DNA from 3 places in the Paraburkholderia sp. BCC1876 genome. Region 2 is predicted to be linked to each of the others. Evidence: predicted binding sites of a transcription regulator. Region 2 holds the regulator's gene; each other region holds the start of a gene.
What was found. The regulator LexA, encoded in region 2, represses DNA repair genes until DNA is damaged. The targets are predictions, from matches to a motif close to ACTGTATNNNNATACAGT.
Positions count from the first base shown of each region.

Region 1: HWY05_RS12995 (PA0069 family radical SAM protein) is a predicted target of LexA. The motif match lies at 1,888-1,905, and genes of this name have one in related genera.
Region 3: imuA (translesion DNA synthesis-associated protein ImuA) is a predicted target of LexA. The motif match lies at 2,304-2,321, and genes of this name have one in related genera.

Region 1 covers NZ_CADFGI010000003.1:267,440-273,273, reverse strand. Annotated here, with positions in the region: gene HWY05_RS13005 (D-amino acid dehydrogenase) at 1-1,175, opposite strand, end outside; gene HWY05_RS13000 (Lrp/AsnC ligand binding domain-containing protein) at 1,344-1,832, shown strand; gene HWY05_RS12995 (PA0069 family radical SAM protein) at 1,961-3,124, shown strand; gene HWY05_RS12990 (NINE protein) at 3,148-3,615, opposite strand; gene HWY05_RS12985 (sorbosone dehydrogenase family protein) at 3,743-4,939, opposite strand; gene rpsP (30S ribosomal protein S16) at 5,112-5,366, shown strand; gene rimM (ribosome maturation factor RimM) at 5,487-5,834, shown strand, end outside.
Region 2 covers NZ_CADFGI010000002.1:520,910-526,743, forward strand. Annotated here, with positions in the region: gene HWY05_RS08770 (ABC transporter permease) at 1-315, opposite strand, end outside; gene nodI (nodulation factor ABC transporter ATP-binding protein NodI) at 476-1,390, opposite strand; gene HWY05_RS08780 (universal stress protein) at 1,723-2,187, shown strand; gene HWY05_RS08785 (DUF2939 domain-containing protein) at 2,215-2,889, opposite strand; gene HWY05_RS08790 (hypothetical protein) at 3,020-3,376, opposite strand; gene lexA (transcriptional repressor LexA) at 3,516-4,166, opposite strand; gene HWY05_RS08800 (sulfate ABC transporter substrate-binding protein) at 4,480-5,520, shown strand; gene cysT (sulfate ABC transporter permease subunit CysT) at 5,680-5,834, shown strand, end outside.
Region 3 covers NZ_CADFGI010000008.1:220,242-226,075, reverse strand. Annotated here, with positions in the region: gene HWY05_RS26835 (error-prone DNA polymerase) at 1-104, opposite strand, end outside; gene HWY05_RS26830 (DNA polymerase Y family protein) at 111-1,577, opposite strand; gene imuA (translesion DNA synthesis-associated protein ImuA) at 1,507-2,202, opposite strand; fluoride riboswitch at 2,706-2,776, shown strand; gene HWY05_RS26820 (voltage-gated chloride channel family protein) at 2,857-4,233, shown strand; gene HWY05_RS26815 (DUF190 domain-containing protein) at 4,230-4,631, shown strand; gene crcB (fluoride efflux transporter CrcB) at 4,635-5,024, shown strand; gene HWY05_RS26805 (DUF190 domain-containing protein) at 5,038-5,361, shown strand; gene HWY05_RS26800 (HAMP domain-containing sensor histidine kinase) at 5,583-5,834, shown strand, end outside.

The sequences.
Region 1 (5,834 bases), on a different contig from region 2:
TGGCCCGAGCCGCACGACATGGTCCAGCCCAGCGTGCCGTGACCCGTGTTCAGGAACAGATTCGGCACCGGCGTACGGCCGACGATCGGCGTGCCGTCCGGCGTCATGGGGCGCAGGCCGGTCCAGAAGCTTGCCTTCGACGTGTCGCCGCCGCCCGGGAACAGATCGTTCACGCACAGTTCCAGCGTTTCGCGACGCGCCTGACGCAGCGATTTGTCGAAGCCGACGATCTCGGCCATGCCGCCCACGCGAATCCGGTCGTCGAAACGCGTGATCGCGATCTTGTAGGTTTCGTCGAGCACGGTGGAGATCGGCGCAGCCGCTGCGTTGACGATCGGCGCGGTGATCGAATAACCCTTGAGCGGGTAGACCGGAATCTTCACGAGGCCGGACAGGAATTTGGTCGAGTACGAACCCAGCGCGACGACGAACGAATCCGCGCGCACCAGTTCACTGCCGCATTGCACGCCGGCAATGCGGTCGCCCGCCATGGCGAGTGCGTCGATCGGCGTGTTGTAGCGGAATTTGACGCCCAGTTGCTCGGCCAGCGCGGCGAGGCGCGTGGTGAACATCTGGCAGTCGCCGGTTTCGTCGCCCGGCAGGCGCAGGCCGCCGGTCAGTTTGTGCGACACGGCGGCGAGCGCCGGCTCGGCTTGCGCGAGTTCGGCCGCCGACAGCAGTTCATACGGCACGTTGGCTTCCTGCAGCACGGCGATGTCTTTCGCGGCGCCGTCGAACTGCTGCTGCGTACGGAACACCTGCAGCGTGCCGCCGGTGCGGCCTTCGTACTGAATGCCTGTTTCGGCGCGCAGCGCCTGCAGGCAGTCGCGGCTGTATTCGGCGAGGCGCACCATGCGGCCCTTGTTCACCGCATAACGCGACGACGTGCAGTTCTGCAGCATCTGCCACATCCATTGCAACTGGAATTGCGTGCCGTCGAGGCGGATCGCCAGCGGCGCGTGCTTCTGGAACATCCACTTGACGGCCTTCAGCGGCACGCCCGGCGCGGCCCACGGCGACGCGTAGCCCGGCGAGATCTGGCCGGCGTTGGCAAAGCTGGTTTCGAGCGCCGGGCCGGCTTCGCGATCGATCACGGTCACTTCGTGACCCGCGCGCGCCAGGTAATACGCGCTCGTCACCCCGACGACGCCACTGCCCAAAACGACGACTCGCATAACTGCTCCGACTGTTCAATAGAGGTTGGATGGGTGCCGCGTGCGTCGATTCGTTGGCATTCATTCGATTCACGAGGTGCAACGCGAGTCGCCCAGTGTTAACCGCTATACTATTAACAGTCAGGTAGGTTTTGTTATTGTATTTTCAAGATTTTCAGCAAATACACCATGCGTACACAGCGCCAACCGGTCCGGTCCCTCGACAAACTCGATCACAAGATCCTGCGCCTGCTGCAACAGGACGGCCGGATGGCCATGAAAGACCTCGCCGAGCAGGTTGGACTGTCGGTCACGCCTTGCATCGAGCGGGTCAAGCGGATGGAGCGCGACGGCGTGATCACCGGCTATCACGCGCGCGTGAATCCGGCTGAACTGGGCGCGGCGCTGTTGGTGTTCGTCGAGATCACGCTGGATCACAAAAGCGGCAACATGTTCGACCAGTTCCGCCGCGAGGTGCAGAAGATCCCCGAGGTGCTGGAGTGCCATCTGGTGTCGGGCGATTTCGACTATCTGATCAAGGCGCGTATCGGCGAGATGGCCGATTACCGGAAACTGCTGGGGGACATCCTGTTGCAGTTGCCCGGCGCCGTGCAGTCGAAGAGCTACGTGGTGATGGAAGAGATCAAGGAAACACTGACGATCGCGGTGGGGGATTAGCCGGCGGTTTAGGCGGTGCTTCACGGCTTGGCGGGACTCGACAAACGGCGTAAACACTGTATATTTATACAGGTGTTTTGCGCCTTTTTTTGTTTTGACCCGCCCTGCGTTCTGCGTGCTCTTCAGCCGTGACCCAATCCGATCCCGACTTCGACTCCGTTCCTGAATTTCCGGTCGCCCCACCGACGCCCCGCAAAGGGCGCGGCGCGGTGACGAATCTGCAAGGCCGCTACGAAGTCGACCAGCGCGAAGCGGTCGACGACGGCTGGCTAGCGGTTTCGGTCCCGGAAGAAGACGACGAAGGCGAGCTCAAAGTCTTGCGCACGCAGGTGTTCGAGGAGCGGGCTAAAACCATCCTCACACGCAATGCGTCGCCGGATATTCCGTTCAGCGTGTCGCTGAACCCGTATCGCGGTTGCGAGCATGGCTGCATCTACTGTTTCGCGCGGCCTACGCATAGTTATTTGGGTTTGTCGCCGGGGCTCGATTTCGAGAGCCGGATCTACGCGAAGATCAACGCGCCGGAACTGCTCGAACGGGAATTGTCGAAGAAGTCTTACGTGCCGGAGCCGATCGCGCTCGGCGTGAATACCGACGCGTGGCAGCCCGTCGAGCGTGACTTGCGCATCACGCGCCGGGTTATCGAGGTGCTGAGCGAGCGCAACCATCCGTTCGCGGCGATCACCAAATCGTCGCTGATCGAACGCGATATCGATCTGCTTGCGCCCATGGCGGCGCGCGGTCAATTCATGGCCGCTATTACCATCACCACGCTGGACTCGGAGATCGCGCGCACGCTCGAACCTCGCGCGGCCACGCCGTCGCGGCGGCTGCGCGCCATCCGCACGTTGAGCGAGGCGGGGATTCCGGTCGGCGTGAGCATTGCGCCGGTCATTCCGTTCGTCACGGAGCCGGACATGGAGCGTGTGCTGGAGGCCTGTGCGGAAGCGGGCGCAAGCAACGCGAGCTATATCGTGTTGCGTCTGCCGTGGGAGGTCGCGCCGCTATTTAAAGACTGGCTCGCGGCGCATTTCCCCGATCGCGCGGACAGGGTTATGAGTCGAGTGCGCGATATGCGCGGCGGCAAGGATTACGACGCGAATTTCGCCACTCGCATGAAGGGCGAAGGTTTGTGGGCGGACCTGCTCAAGCAGCGATTCCATAAGGCCGTGCGCCGCCTGGGATTAAACCGGCGCGATCACGGCATTCTGGATATGTCGCACTTCCGGCAGGTCACGCCGACGCGGGCCGAGCCGCCAGCGCGGGCCAATCCTCAACTGGATCTTTTTTAGCGCCGCGCGCAACCGAAGGGTGGTTACTGGGACAGCGCCTTGGCCGCTTGCACCTGACCTTCGAAATAGGTCTGGAAAGAGATGGCGAGACCGGTCATCAGCAAAAATGCGCCGATCAATAGCGAAAAGATCACGATAAAGATCACCGTCCAACCGGAGCGGCTTTGGCGCTGGGTTTGCGCATTGAATTGCGCGTCCCACTTTTCATCCGGCCGCAGCCCGTAGACGATCGCGGCGAGAAACGCGGAGAGCAGCGAAACGGCGCCGAAAAATGCCAGTACCCAACCGAGCATCGAGGCCCGCTCGCTGGCTACCACCAGCATGGCGCCCGGAATGCCGATCAGCGTGCCGATCAGGTGCGCCCAGCCGTAAATGTCGCGCGTGCCGTAAAGATAGAAGCGGTGGGCGCCGAGACTGCCGAAGAAGAAGGCCAGCGCGGCGGTAATCGTCTTGGATCTGAAGCGCGGGGAAGCCGAAGCAAGGGTGGACATGTAGGCGAGGTTAGAGTGGCGGACGGTAGCGAGCAGTAGCGTGCAGTAGCAGGCGGTCGAAAGATGCGGCGCGCCGAAGGGCGCAGACCGACGCGCATTCTACGCCCGCCCGGTGGCGGCGCACGTTTCAGGACGCCGGCCCTGAATAAATCACGCGATAGACCGCGCCGGCGTAATCGTCGCTGATCAGAAGCGAGCCGTCGGGCATCGGCAACACGTCGGCCGGGCGGCCCCAGACCGCTTCGCCGGGCTGCAGCCAGCCTTCGGCAAAGACTTCCTGGTGAGCGTTGCGGCCGTCCGGGTCGGTGATCACCCGCACAACGCGGTAACCGACCTTCCTGCTGCGATTCCACGAACCGTGCTCGGCAATGAAAATATTGTCCCGATACGCGGCGGGAAACATCGAACCGTTATAAAAGCGCATGCCGAGCGAGGCGACGTGAGCGCCTAGTTTGACCACCGGCGGGGTGAACGCGCTGCACGGATGGTCCTTGCCGAATTCGGGATCGGGTGTGTCGCCGCCATGGCAGTAAGGAAAGCCGAAGTCCATGCCGACTCGCGGCGCGCGGTTCAGCTTGTCGTCCGGGACGTCGTCGCCCAACAGGTCGCGACCGTTGTCGGTGAACCACAGTTCATGCGTCGCCGGATGCCATGCGAAACCGACCGAATTGCGGATGCCGCGCGCGATGACCTCGTAATGGCTGCCGTCCGGGTCCATCCGGCCGATCAACCCGTACCGGTCGCGATCCTTCAGGCACACATTGCAGGGCGCGCCCTGCGGTACATACAGCTTGCCGTCCGGGCCGAACGCGATGAATTTCCAGCCGTGATGCGTTTCCGTAGGCAGGGAGTCGGTAATCACCACCGGCTTGGGCGGATCGTTCAGATGACTGTCGATCGCGTCGTAGCGCAAGATTTTCGACACCGCGGACACATACAGCGCACCGTCCCGCCAGGCCACGCCCGCCGGCATTTCCAGGCCCGAAGCGATGACATGCCGGGCTGTCACGTGGCCATTCTGCAATTCGAGCGCGTAGACGTGACCGTCGAGGCTGCCTATATAGAGAACGCCTTGCGGCGAGAACGCCATGGCCCGCGCGCTGGGCACCGCGTCCGACAGCACCTCGATGCGGAAGCCCGGCGGCAGTTTTATCCGTTCGACCGGCAACGCGGCGAGGGCGCCGAGGGTCTGTCCAGCGAGCAACACGCCCGCAACGGCGTGCACGGTGCTTCGACAACGTAAGGCGCGCGCCAGCAAACCGGCAAACCACACGCGAACGGCAAAAAAGGCGGGCAAAAACGCAATCGGCGGCAGGAGTTTCACAGGCGCTCCGTCAGGTAATTCGGGCGTTTCGGCGGGGTCCGAGGCCCGTTTCAGGATGGGCGGCGCAACCTCGTTCCTCAGTTTATCCCCGTAAGTGTTTGTTATGGCGTCGGTTTCCCGCTATAATCGCGTGTTTCAGTCGTTCCGAACCCCGGTTTTCAAGGATTCTAGTATGGTCATCATCCGCTTGGCTCGTGGCGGCTCCAAGAAGCGCCCGTTCTACAACATCGTCGCAACCGATTCGCGTAACCGTCGTGACGGCCGCTTCATCGAACGCGTTGGTTTCTACAACCCGGTCGCTACGAAGGGTGAGTCGCTGCGTATCGCTCAAGATCGCCTGACGTACTGGCAAGGTGTTGGCGCGCAACTGTCGCCGACCGTCGAGCGTCTCGTGAAAGAAGCGCAAAAGGCGCAGCCGGCTGCTTAATGGTAGCTAGCATGTGTGTCGTCGTCGGTTCGGCCGGCGGCTCGCGCAGTCTGCGTGAGCAGTCCGATGCGCAAAGTGTTTTGCTGAAACAGGCGTCGAAGTTAGCAGCGAGGTTCAATCATGTCTGAGCGTGATTCCGGCAGTTCAGGTCGCGCCAAGGCCACTTCGCGCGCCAAGACGTCTGATCAGGCGCCGTTCGGTGCATTCGTCCGCAAGCCGGTCGAAAAAGCCGAGGGCAAGGCGAAAGCCGATGTCGTACCCGTTGCTTCTGGTGCTGCAGAAATGCGCCCGGAAACGGCGGAAAGCTGGCCGGCCGATTTGGTCGAGGTCGGCAAAATCGTCGATGCTTACGGCCTTAAAGGCTGGGTCAAGGTAGCCGCTCACGCGGATGCCGGGCATGGCGGCGACGCTTTGCTGAGCGCGAAGCGCTGGTGGCTGATGCAAGGCCATGAGCGCAAGTCGGCGCCG
Region 2 (5,834 bases):
ATACATCGACTCGAAGCTCGCCGACATCATCACGCTCGAAGCCACCGTGCCGGCCGCGAGGAACGCGATGTACGACACGCCGTCCACATGCCCGACCATGATCCCGAGTCCGAAGCCGAGACCGAACAGATAGATCATCGGATCGGCCAGATTGCCGAACATCGACGCGATCGCGAGTTTTTTCCACACCAGAAAATTGCGGCGCCATACCGCGACCCAGTTCACCGCGTTCGTCGGGAACGCGCCGAAGGGTTCCTGGGCGGAGGGCTTGTCGCTGGGGGCGTGATCCGGGGTGTCGTAGGTGCGTGCGTCCATGGCGTGTCTCGTGCTGTTTGCCCGAGGGATTTCCTTCGGGGCGTTGTTATGGCGATCAGGTGCGGCGGTCGGTGGCCAGCGCGCTGCACGTGATGCGCGAGATGCTTGCAACATGGGTGAATGATCAATGCGTTCGATGCACTCAATGCGCTCGCAACGATCAGTCCTGCATTTCGCGGCCGGTGAGCCGCAGAAACACATCTTCAAGATTCGCCGGCCGGTGCAGATAGCGCAGATCGGCGCGCTGTTTGAGCCGGGCATGCACCGGTTGCGCGTCGTTCACATAGCAGAACAGCGTCTCGCCGCTGATCTCGGTACGCTCGACCAGCGGCGCGAGTTCATCGCGCAACGCCACCGGATCGGGGCCGAAAATCTCGATCACGTCGCAGCCGATCTCCGAGGCGATCAACTCGCTCGGCGCACCTTCGGCGATCTTGCGGCCCTCTTCGATCACGCATAGCCGATGGCAAAGCCGTTCGGCTTCTTCCATGAAATGCGTGGTCAGCAGAATGGTCTTGCCGCGCGCGAGCAACGAGCGCAGCCGCTCCCAGATCAGATGCCGGGCCTGCGGATCGAGACCGGTGGTGGGTTCGTCCATGATCAGCACGTCGGGATCGTTGACGAGCGCGCGCGCCAGCGTGAGGCGCCGCTTCATGCCGCCCGACAGTTCGCTCACACGGGCGTCGGCCTTACTTTCGAGCCGCGCGAATTCGAGCAGCGACGGCACCATCGCGCGGCATTGCGCGGCGCTCAAACCGAAGTAGCGGCCGAACACCAGCAGGTTTTCGCGCACGGTGAAATCGGGATCGAGATTGTCGAATTGCGGCACCACGCCGACCCGCGCTCGCGCCACGCGCGCGCGGCCCGGAATCGGCTCGCCGCACAGACGGATCGCGCCGGCATCCGGCGCGGCAATGCCGAGCAGCATGCGCAACGTGGTGGTCTTGCCCGCGCCATTCGGGCCGAGCAGGCCGAAGCATTCGCCGGCGTTCACATGAAACGACAACCCGTCGACGACCGTCTTGTCGCCGTAGCGCTTTTTGACCTGATGGAATTCAATGGCGGCTTCAGACATGGATCGAACGTGGCTCCGGGAAAGGGCGCGACTGATGCGAATGAGCGCAATGACCGTAATGACCGTAATGACCGTAATGACCGGGCAGGCTGCCTATTCTAGGACATCGATTGGCCGACGATGCCTGGCACCCGGGCGTCCAGAAGGGCTTTCTTGCACTGCGGCATGGGGTCCCGGCGCCGTGCCATTGCGTTGCCATAGCCGTGTCATTGCCGCGCCGTCGCCGTGCGCACCGGTTTAGGGCGCAGTTAGCGTTTTCCATCCCTTGCAAGCTGAATTGCGGCGCACCATGATTGATTCAAAGCGCGCTTTCCGCGCGAAGGGAGAAAATCATGGCGAGCTACCAAAAAATCCTGCTGTGCTACGACGGCTCGCGCGAAGGTCGTAAAGCGCTACGTTGCGGCGCCGATCTCGCGTTGGATCTGAAAGCGGAAACGCATTTGTTATCCGTTGTGGATATGCGCTCCAGCATTGCGCAAAGCGCGGGCCTTCTCACCGACGTGGCGTGTGGCAGCTTCGAAAAATCCGCCCGCGACATTCTGCAGGAAGGCGTGGACTGGCTCACCGAGCGCGGCGTCACCGCGCAAGGGCATTTCGCCTTCGGTCATCCGATCGACGAGATCGCCAATCTCGCTAACGAGTTGAATGTCGATCTCGTGGTGGTTGGCCACCGTTGCCGCACCGGTTTGTCGCGATGGTGGATGGGCGCCGGCAATACGCCGCTGCTCGACCGCATTTCGTGCAGCATTCTGGTGGCGTGCTCTTCCGCGCAGGAGCAGCAGCAAGCGGCAGCTTGATGGGTTGAGCGGGGCGAGCTCAGCGCGTCACGGGTTTAGATCCACCGCGGCCAGCTTCCACGTGAACAACCCCTCGCGCGCGAAGATCGCCGAGTAACGCGCGTCGCCCGCGCCATGCTGGTACGTGACGACGAATTCGTTGAGGCCACGGTAGCCCGCTGTAGTTTGCGGCGGCGTCGCGGCCGTGTTCGCGTTGTTGGCCGCCGCATCGGGCTGGGTTGGCGCTGCGGGTGCTGCGGGTGCTGCCGGCGGTGCCGGTGTCGGCTCAGGCGTCTCAGCCGCGGACGGATTATTCGCCGCGGGTGGCACCGGTGGCCGCTCGCCAGGGTTGCCGCGCGGCGGCATGCCGTTCAGCAACGCGGCCACGCCATCCGGCGTTGCATAAGCGTCCACGAGCGGACCCATCAGTGCCACGCCGATCATCGCGCCAATGGCGGCGAGCGGATTGCCGTTGCTGTGCGCGTCGAGCCGGCGCGTCAGCAGGCCGGTCACCTGCTGTTTCAGGCTCTCGCGCAACGCGGGGAAATCGACGTATTGATTGACGGTTTGCGCGTCGCGCGCATCTGCTGCGCGTTTAAGATTGTTCAGCGCGAGATACGGCGACGCATACGCGAAACCTAGCGCGGCAATCACCACGATCACCATTAGCGTAACGATCAGCGGCCGGGTGGCGCTGCTCTTCGTGCGGGTCGAAACAGCCATCGAGTGAGACTCTCTATCAGGTGTGATCTAACGTGGACCGCGGCCACGCCAAAACGATCCCTGATTGATTCCGGTAATGCGAGTGAACAACCGGTTCAGAACAGAACCCGATCGCTTAGAACCGAACCACTCAGCCTTCGAACACCGCGCCGTGCACATTCGCTTCTTCGGCGATGCAACGGTCGATCATGCGGCAGACGGCGTCGACCGTGCCGACCATGATAAGCCGCGACGGCCCGTGATAAACCCGCACCGGCGCGCGCCGCGCCGGCTCCGCCGTATTCAGGCCCGAGTTCAACGACACGCGCGCAAACGCCGGCAACGAAGACGGCAGCGCCGCCTGCAAATTCGACGCCTCGTCGAGCGAATCGAACAGCGAGGGTGTGCTCGCCGTGGATGCCTCGATCAACGAGCAGGGCACCAGCTTGCGCAGATGACGCAGACGACCGAACTGGCGAAAAGGCAGCAAGCGGGCAAGGCGTTCCATGAGTCTCTCCAGGCGATGCAAAGATGATGCAGCGTGAGTACGACGTTGATGCGGGGTGAATGTGGCTCGGGGCGGCGTCAGGGCGGCGTTGTCTGAACAAGCCAACGAACCGGCAAACGCCCCAGCACGAGCAAACCGCTTAAAACTCGCCCGGGCGAATCAGACCGACGGCGATCCCTTCCAGCGCGAATTCCGCGCTGCCGGTTTCAACGAAGATGTTTTCGTAATCGGGATTCTCGGCAATCAGTTCGATGCCGTTCGGCCGGCGCTTCAAGCGCTTGACCGTCACGTCGTCGCCGAGCCGCGCGATGATGATCTGGCCGTCTTTGGCCTCGCTCTTCTTCTGCACGGCGAGCAGGTCGCCGTCGAAGATGCCCGCGTCGCGCATGGACAACCCGCGCACCTTCAGCAGGTAGTCGGGCTTGCTCGAGAACAGCGCCGGATCGCACGCATAGTGCTGCGCGATATGTTCCTGCGCGAGGATCGGGCTACCCGCCGCCACCCGGCCGATCAGCGGCAAGGACAGTTGCATGATGCTCGCGTGCGGCAGCGTGAACTGGTACGGCGAGTCTTCCGACCCACCCAGCAGGCGAATGCCGCGCGATGCGCCGGCCGCGAGTTCGATCACGCCTTTGCGAGCGAGCGCGCGCAGATGCTCTTCTGCGGAGTTCGCGGAGCTGAAGCCCAGCTCCGCGGCGATCTCCGCGCGGGTGGGCGGAAAACCGGTGCGTTCGATAGCCCGGCGGATCAGATCGAAAACCTGCTGCTGTCGTGCGGTGAGTTTGGTCATGGTCACTGTATGTATGAACAGGTGCCTGTATTTTTATACAGTATTCCACGCAATTCAAGCTTTACTTTAAGTTCGTCGCTTCGGGTGCCGCTACAGCGCCGCAAAAGGGCGTTCTAACACCCACTTTCGTGCCGCAACGCCTTACCCAGCTGTCATTACCACTTTTGAGTATTAAAGAATGAAGAAACATTATTTTTAATGATGAAAGCGCTTCGATAGACTGGCCTCCGAGTTGGCGCTCATGTGCACGTGACCGCGACGTAGAACAACACCACACGCTGTTTTAGCGGACCACAACGCGGAGAAAGTTGACATGAACCACCAAGGTACGGGGCTGGCAGGCAAGACCAGAAAAATCATCGCGGCGCTCGCATTGGGCGCGGCCGGGGCGCTCGGCGTGATGGCGCAGGCGCACGCCGCCGACACGACGCTGCTGAACGTCTCCTACGATCCGACTCGCGAGTTGTATCAGGACATCAATCAGGCGTTCGGCAAGGAATGGAAGGCGAAGACCGGCGAGACGATCACCTTCAAGCAGTCGCACGGCGGCTCCGGCGCACAAGCGCGCTCGGTGCTCGACGGTCTGCAGGCAGACGTGGTGACGCTGGCGCTGGCCTACGACATCGACGCGCTGGCCAGCAAGGGTCTGCTCGACAAGGGCTGGCAGAAACGCTTGCCGGACAACGCGTCGCCGTACACGTCGACGATCGTGTTTCTGGTGCGCAAGGGCAACCCGAAGCACATCAAGGATTGGGACGATCTGATCAAGCCGGGCGTGTCGATCGTGACGCCGAATCCGAAGACCTCGGGCGGCGCGCGCTGGAACTACCTCGCGGCGTGGGCGTATGCCGAACATCAGCCGGGCGGCAACGACCAGAAAGCGAAGGAGTTCGTCGGCAAGCTCTATAAGAATGCCGGCGTGCTGGATTCGGGGGCGCGCGGCGCGACCACCAGCTTCGTGCAACGCGGTATCGGCGACGTGCTGATCGCGTGGGAAAACGAAGCGTTCCTGTCGCTGAAGGAATTCGGTCCGGACAAGTTTGAAATCGTCGTGCCGTCGGTCAGCATTCTGGCCGAGCCGCCGGTCGCCGTGGTGGACAAGGTCGTCGACCGGCACGGCACGCGCAAGGTGGCCGAAGCGTATCTGAACTTCCTGTACAGCGAAGAAGGCCAGGAGATCGCCGCGCGCAACTTCTATCGTCCGCGTTCGAACAAGGTACCGGCCGAGCTGACCGCCAAGTTTCCGAAGCTGAAGCTGTACACGGTGGACGATTCGTTCGGCGGCTGGACCAACGCGCAGAAGACGCACTTTGCCGACGGCGGCGTGTTCGATTCGATCTACTCGCCGCAGTAAGGCCGGCTTGTCCGGTCGATGTGGACGCAACGATATCGACCGGCCAGCGGCACCGCATGACCCCCGAGCGCGCCCCATGGGCGCGCTTTTGGCCGCCAGGGCCCGGCGGCCGGAATTCGGTCCTCGCAACACCGGCATCAACCTGAACGAGTAACCAGCATGACGACGTTGACCTTCCGAAAACCGAGCGCGTTGCCCGGTTTTGGCTTGACCCTCGGCATCACCGTGGCTTATCTGAGCCTCGTGGTGCTGATTCCGCTGGCGGCGACCTTTCTCAAGACCGCCACGCTCGACTGGGCTCAGTTCGTACGCGC
Region 3 (5,834 bases), on a different contig from region 2:
CGCGCCGACAGTTCCTCCGCATGCGAAGCGCCATGCAGAAACGAGAAGTTGGAAGAGCACTGCAGCTCGGCGTAGCCGGGCAGGCCGAACGATGCGCTATCCACGGTCCGTCAGCCAAAGAGGCCATGCAGATACCAGCGTGCTTCCTCGTCGTCGCGACTGCCGACGCGCTCCCGGTAGATCCAGTAGCAGACCGCGTCGTCGGATTCGGCAACGAAGTAGTCGCGCGTGACAAGTTCGCCGTCAAACCAGCCGGCCTCCACGCGTTCACCGGGCGAGACCATGCGCAACGGCGTGCCGTAGAACGGACGGTGCGCGCGCATGAGCAGCTTCACTCGCTCCTCGAGTAACCAGATCGGCCGCGGCGTGTCGGCCGGCGGTGATGCCCATTTTGCGGGGTCAGCGAGTGGCACCCAGCGCGCGGCTATTTCCGGTCGATGATCGGCAACCGGGGCCGGCCGCAGCACGTTTTCTGCACCGAGCCGCGCAACGAGCAGCTCCATCAGGCGTGCGTGATCCGCCGGCGAGCCGCCGGGCTCCGGAAAGAGCGAATCTGACTCAGGCGCTGCCGCCTGAACGTCGCGTGCCTCGATCCCTATGGCGATCACGGCCGCAGCCAGATCGACACGCGCGAGACGCTCGCGCAACAGTCTGACCAGATGGTCCTCGCGCCACGTTGGCTCGGCGAGCGCGATATCGATCGTCGTTGGCTCAATAGCGGCGCGCCCGCGTTCATGTTCGAGCACCACGCTGAGCCGGACGATCGCCAGTTGCTGGTTCACGAGCCATCCGGTCATCTGCACGATCAGCCGGCGCGCGGCGAACAGGCAGGCCTCGGCGTTCTCGATGCGATCGGGCATTTCGATGCGCGCGGCAAACGTCGGCGGCAACTCAAGCCATTCATGAACTTCCGGCGCACCTCCTGCGGCGCGATCGAGCAGTTCCAGCAGGGCAACGCCACAACGCTTTTTCAGGCCCGCGCGCGGCAGCCGCATCAGTTCGCCAACCGTCTGGCAGCCGATACCGGTGAACCAGTCGGCGTACTTGCGGGCAGGTGGGAGCAGTGCGACCGGCAACGCAGACAGTGCACGCAAAAGCGAGCGCTGCGAGAGCGCTCGGCCGCCGCCGCGTCGGGCAAGGAGCCACGCTCCTTCGCCGGTCGGCGCGACGCCAAACGTTGCGGTCACCCCGATCGCTTCCGCGATGCGCTTCATCGCGCGCAGCAGCGCGCGTACGCCGCCGAACAGACGCAGACTCGCAGAGACGTCGATCAGTACCGTGTTTTCCGACGCCGGCGCGACCTGAGGCGAGAACTGCATCAGGCCAGTGGCCAGTGCGATAGTCGTGTCGTGCTCACGGGCCGGATCACGCTCGCACAGATGCGCGTCGGGAGACATGGTCAGAACGCCGCCGCGCCGCATGCCCGGCCGTGCCCCAACGACGCGCGCGGCCTCATCCAGCGAAACAACGCGCTCGTGATCGAACACGACGAGACCTGCGCCCGCGTCAGGCGACCACTTCGGCCGGAACACTTCGAGGCTCAGCAACGGGAGATGAACGCCGATCCACACTTGCATTTCGATTCACATTCAGGATGGGCGACGGGGAGAGCGGCACGAAGAGCGCGTCGTCGCGCCGGGGGCCCCGACGCTTTAAGAACTCCACATTCACACCGTCGCGCGCCGGACGGATCGCCAGCCGCAACGGCGCGGTCGACGCGTCGCTGGCGCTTGCCAGCGGGCGCATCATGAAAAACAGCGTGTCGGACGCCTGGGCCGCCAGATGAAGCCGGCGCAGGGATTCCGGCCGCACATGGTTTTGCCACAAGATCAGTGCGCCAGCGGTTCCGGCGCGCAGGATCTGCTCGGCGGCCCACAACGCATCGGCGGTTTTACTGGCATGCAGCACGCGCACATGTTCGGCAGACAAGCCCCACCATGCCAGAGCCGCTGGCTGGATCCGGTGCGGCGGCTGCAGCAGCATCACGGGGCGGCCTTCGACCGTGGCAAGGCTTGCGCGCAGCAGCCGAATCTCGCCCACTCCCGGGCTTGGCAACAGCAGGTCGGTGAGAGCGCCCTGGGGCCAGCCGCCACCGGGCATTTCAGCCCCCAGGTCTGCGCTACCACAGGGGACAACCTGCGCGCGCGAACCTCCCAGTTGAGATCCACGCCACAAACTTATTCCCCCCGACTCCGAATACATAGTTGTGTCGAGGGCACCATCAATGGAACGCGCCCGTTCTTCGGGGGTGCGTAACTGCTGTCCAGCTGTGGCAGTCCGAGTCACGATCAGGCTCCAATGGTACTGTATAAATATACAGGTATTTTAGCCCAAGATCCCAACTTTCAGATAGGCGACGCCGGGCTGCCAGGAAACCGCATTCGTTGGACTAGCACGCAGTTAGCCAGACGCAAAAGTACGGAATTGACGGGACTGCCGGGATAAGCGAATGTTCAAAGGACCACCGGGGGGCGCAGTTACGTCCCAGCAACTTGCCGACGCTGCTTCGCTCAAGGAGGGTGAGAGGCGCTAGACGACCCACAGCAGCCCTTCATCGAACATGCCATTCAACGGCCGCTAGTGGATTTCAAACGGACCGTCAGGAAAAGCCGTTACCGCGAAAGTTGGCGCAATCCAAATCTTCCCCAAGCTGAATCAGGGAAGAGAGACGGTTGTTCGCTGTCATCGGATGCTATATAGTCCGAGTTGATTCTGGAGATGGCGTTCCTCCTTTAACCATCGCGCTCACGGCGCGGTTAATGACGCCTACAGTTACCTGACTATCGTCGGGGCTGTAGGCGCTCGCGCCCACATCCTTCTCGTTGGTCAGGCCAAGCAACATCGCGCACATGACCAATGCACAAACTCAAACGCTTTGAACAACTCGAATTGCTGCCTTATCTGGGCAAGTGGTTTCTGATCGCCTGCGTCGCCGCGGCTCTCGCAGGTAGCGCCTCGGCCTTTTTCCTAATTTCGCTCGATAGCGCAACCGCGTGGCGCGAGGCTCACCGCTGGGCGATCTGGATGCTGCCCGTGGCGGGTTTCGCAGTGGGCTTGCTGTACCACCTGCTGGGCAAGCCGGTCGTTGCGGGCAACAACCTGATCATCGACGAAATCCACGATCCGAAGAAGGTCGTGCCGTTGCGCATGGTGCCGCTCGTGCTCGGCGGCACGATCGTCTCGCATCTGTTCGGCGCCTCGGTCGGCCGAGAGGGCACGGCGGTCCAGATGGGCGCTGCACTAGCCGACCAGTTGACCCACGCATTTCGCCTTGAACGTGAAGACCGTCGCATCCTGCTGATGATCGGCATGAGCGCAGGGTTCGCGTCGGTGTTCGGCACACCGCTAGCCGGCGCAGTGTTCGGCCTCGAAGTGCTCGCAATCGGGCGCATGCGTTATGACGCACTCTTTCCTTGCATCGTGGCGGGCATCGTCGCCGATCAGGTCTGTCTGGCATGGGGCGTCCATCACGTCCACTATGCGGTCGGCGCGATCGCGCCCATCAGCGCATGGAGCGTCGTTGCCGTCGTGATCGCCGGCATTGCGTTCGGTCTGGTCGGCATGGCATTCGCAACCAGCGCGCACAAGCTCGGCGCGCTGATGAAGCGCTACATCATGTATGGGCCGTTGCGCCCGTTCGTGGGCGGGATCGTCATAGCGACTGCCGTGTGGGCGCTCGATGCCTACCGGTACATCGGCCTTGGCATCCCCGATATCGTTCGCTCGTTTCAGCAACCGATGCAGCCGTGGGACTTTCTCGCAAAGTTCGGCTTTACGGTTGTGTCGCTTGGTACAGGCTTCAAGGGCGGCGAGGTCACGCCGCTGTTCTACATCGGCGCGACCCTCGGTAATGCACTGGCGCCGCTGCTGCATATGCCGTTCGCGCTGATGGCAGCCATCGGCTTCGTTGCAGTCTTCTCGGGGGCCGCAAACACGCCGATCGCCACCACCATCATGGCCATGGAGTTGTTCGGCACGGGCATTGGCCCGCTTGCCGCTATCGGTTGCGTGACCGCTTACCTGTTTTCTGGCCATGCAGGCATCTATCACGCGCAGCGCGTCGGGCATGGCAAACATCGCAAGCACCCGCTGTCGGTGCCAGACGGAATACGGAGTGCCGAACCCGGCGGGTCTCGCCCGCAGAAAGCAACAGCGGCGACACCAGTCGCGAATGGCAAGCAGCCGCGTAGGTCGATTGATACGGCAGTGACGACAGGGGAAAACGGTCAATGATTCAGCAAATCAACAAACAGCGCATTGCGGCGCTCCGACTTTACTTCCCGCTTGCGACCCGCGCCCGAGCGACGCGGTTCTGGCATCGCCTCAGCGCACCTGCACTCGCCCATCACCTGATAGCTGTAGCGAAGAGGTCTAACATCATGCAAGCGATACTGCATCACGTTAGCTCAGGGTATCTGCCGGGGGAGCGGCTCTCTCACCAGCATCCAGAAATCAGCGGAATGCGGCATCCGCAGTGTCTCGAACTGGTTGACACCGAAGAGCGCCTGCGTGATTTCATGCGCGAACACGCCGACGAGTTGCGCAAGGTCCACGCTGTAATGTTCCTCTGTGAACTGCCCGTCGCGCATCTCCTCACGGCCCGTGCGCTTTCAACATCAAGCGGAAGTTAAACCATGACCGGGGCGTACTCGCTTATCGCCATCAGCTTCGGTGCAATGCTGGGCGCACTCGCCCGCTATGGCTTGAGCGTCACGATGAACGCGCTTGTGCCAAACATTCCGATGGGGACGCTCGCGTGCAATCTGATTGCCGCGTATATCGTCGGGTTTGCGATCGCATTCTTCGGTTCGACAACTGGTCTGTCCGTTGCTTGGCGCCTTTTCCTCATCACGGGTCTGGCTGGCGGACTCTCGACATTCTCGACTTTTTCTGCCGAACTGCTGACTTTGCTTCGGGACGGTCGTCTCGGGTGGTCGGTCGGCATGCTGGCGCTGCACGTCGGCGGTTCGTTAGTCATGACCGCGCTGGGCATGGCCACGCTTTCTCTAACCCGTCACACCTGAAAAGGAGTCTGTCATGCAAGGCTATCAATTGACGTTTTTTACTGAACAGAACCGTAAGCATGGGCATCAGTCAATCTGCGACTGGCTGCTGAAATTCGCCGAACAGCACGGCGCTTCGGGCGGAACGTTGATGACTGGCGCAGAAGGGTTCGATCGCGCGGGCAAGTTCCATTCGGCCGGCTTTTTCGAACTCGCCGATCAGCCGCTTGCCATCACCGTTTCCGTCGATGAGCAGGCATGCCAAGGCTTGATGAACGCGCTCGCGGAAGAAGACGTCGATCTCAGCTACGTGAAGATTCCGGTCGAGTTTGGCCGAGTGGGCCGCTCTGTCGCGTAACAGGTTGTGATCGATTTATCAGATGCTACTGATCTCTTTTTACACCCTGGGAGCGCGCTAACAGAACGTACGCTGTCGTACCGACGTGCATCCGGACTGCGACGATAATTAGTGGGCGTTCGGCTGGTTGCCGCGTGTAATTCCACGGGCCGCAGCAACCGCTGCGGCTTCTTTTTAGCGTACAGCCGAGCCGCTGGGGCGAAGGTGTCTAGGGGCGCGTCATGATGCACGTTTTTCTCGCGAACAATCGCGATGAATTGATAGCACGTTGCCGTGCGAAAGTGGCGCTGAGGCATGGTCGGGAGGCAACTGCGCAACAACTTCAAAATGGGGTCCCGATTTTCCTGGATCAGCTCATCCGAACACTTCGAATTGAGCAAACATCAGTGCCTATGGACAGTCGCAAAATTTCTGGGCCTTCGGGGGGTGGGGCGTCGCTATCCGAAATGGGCACAAACGCAGCGCAGCATGGG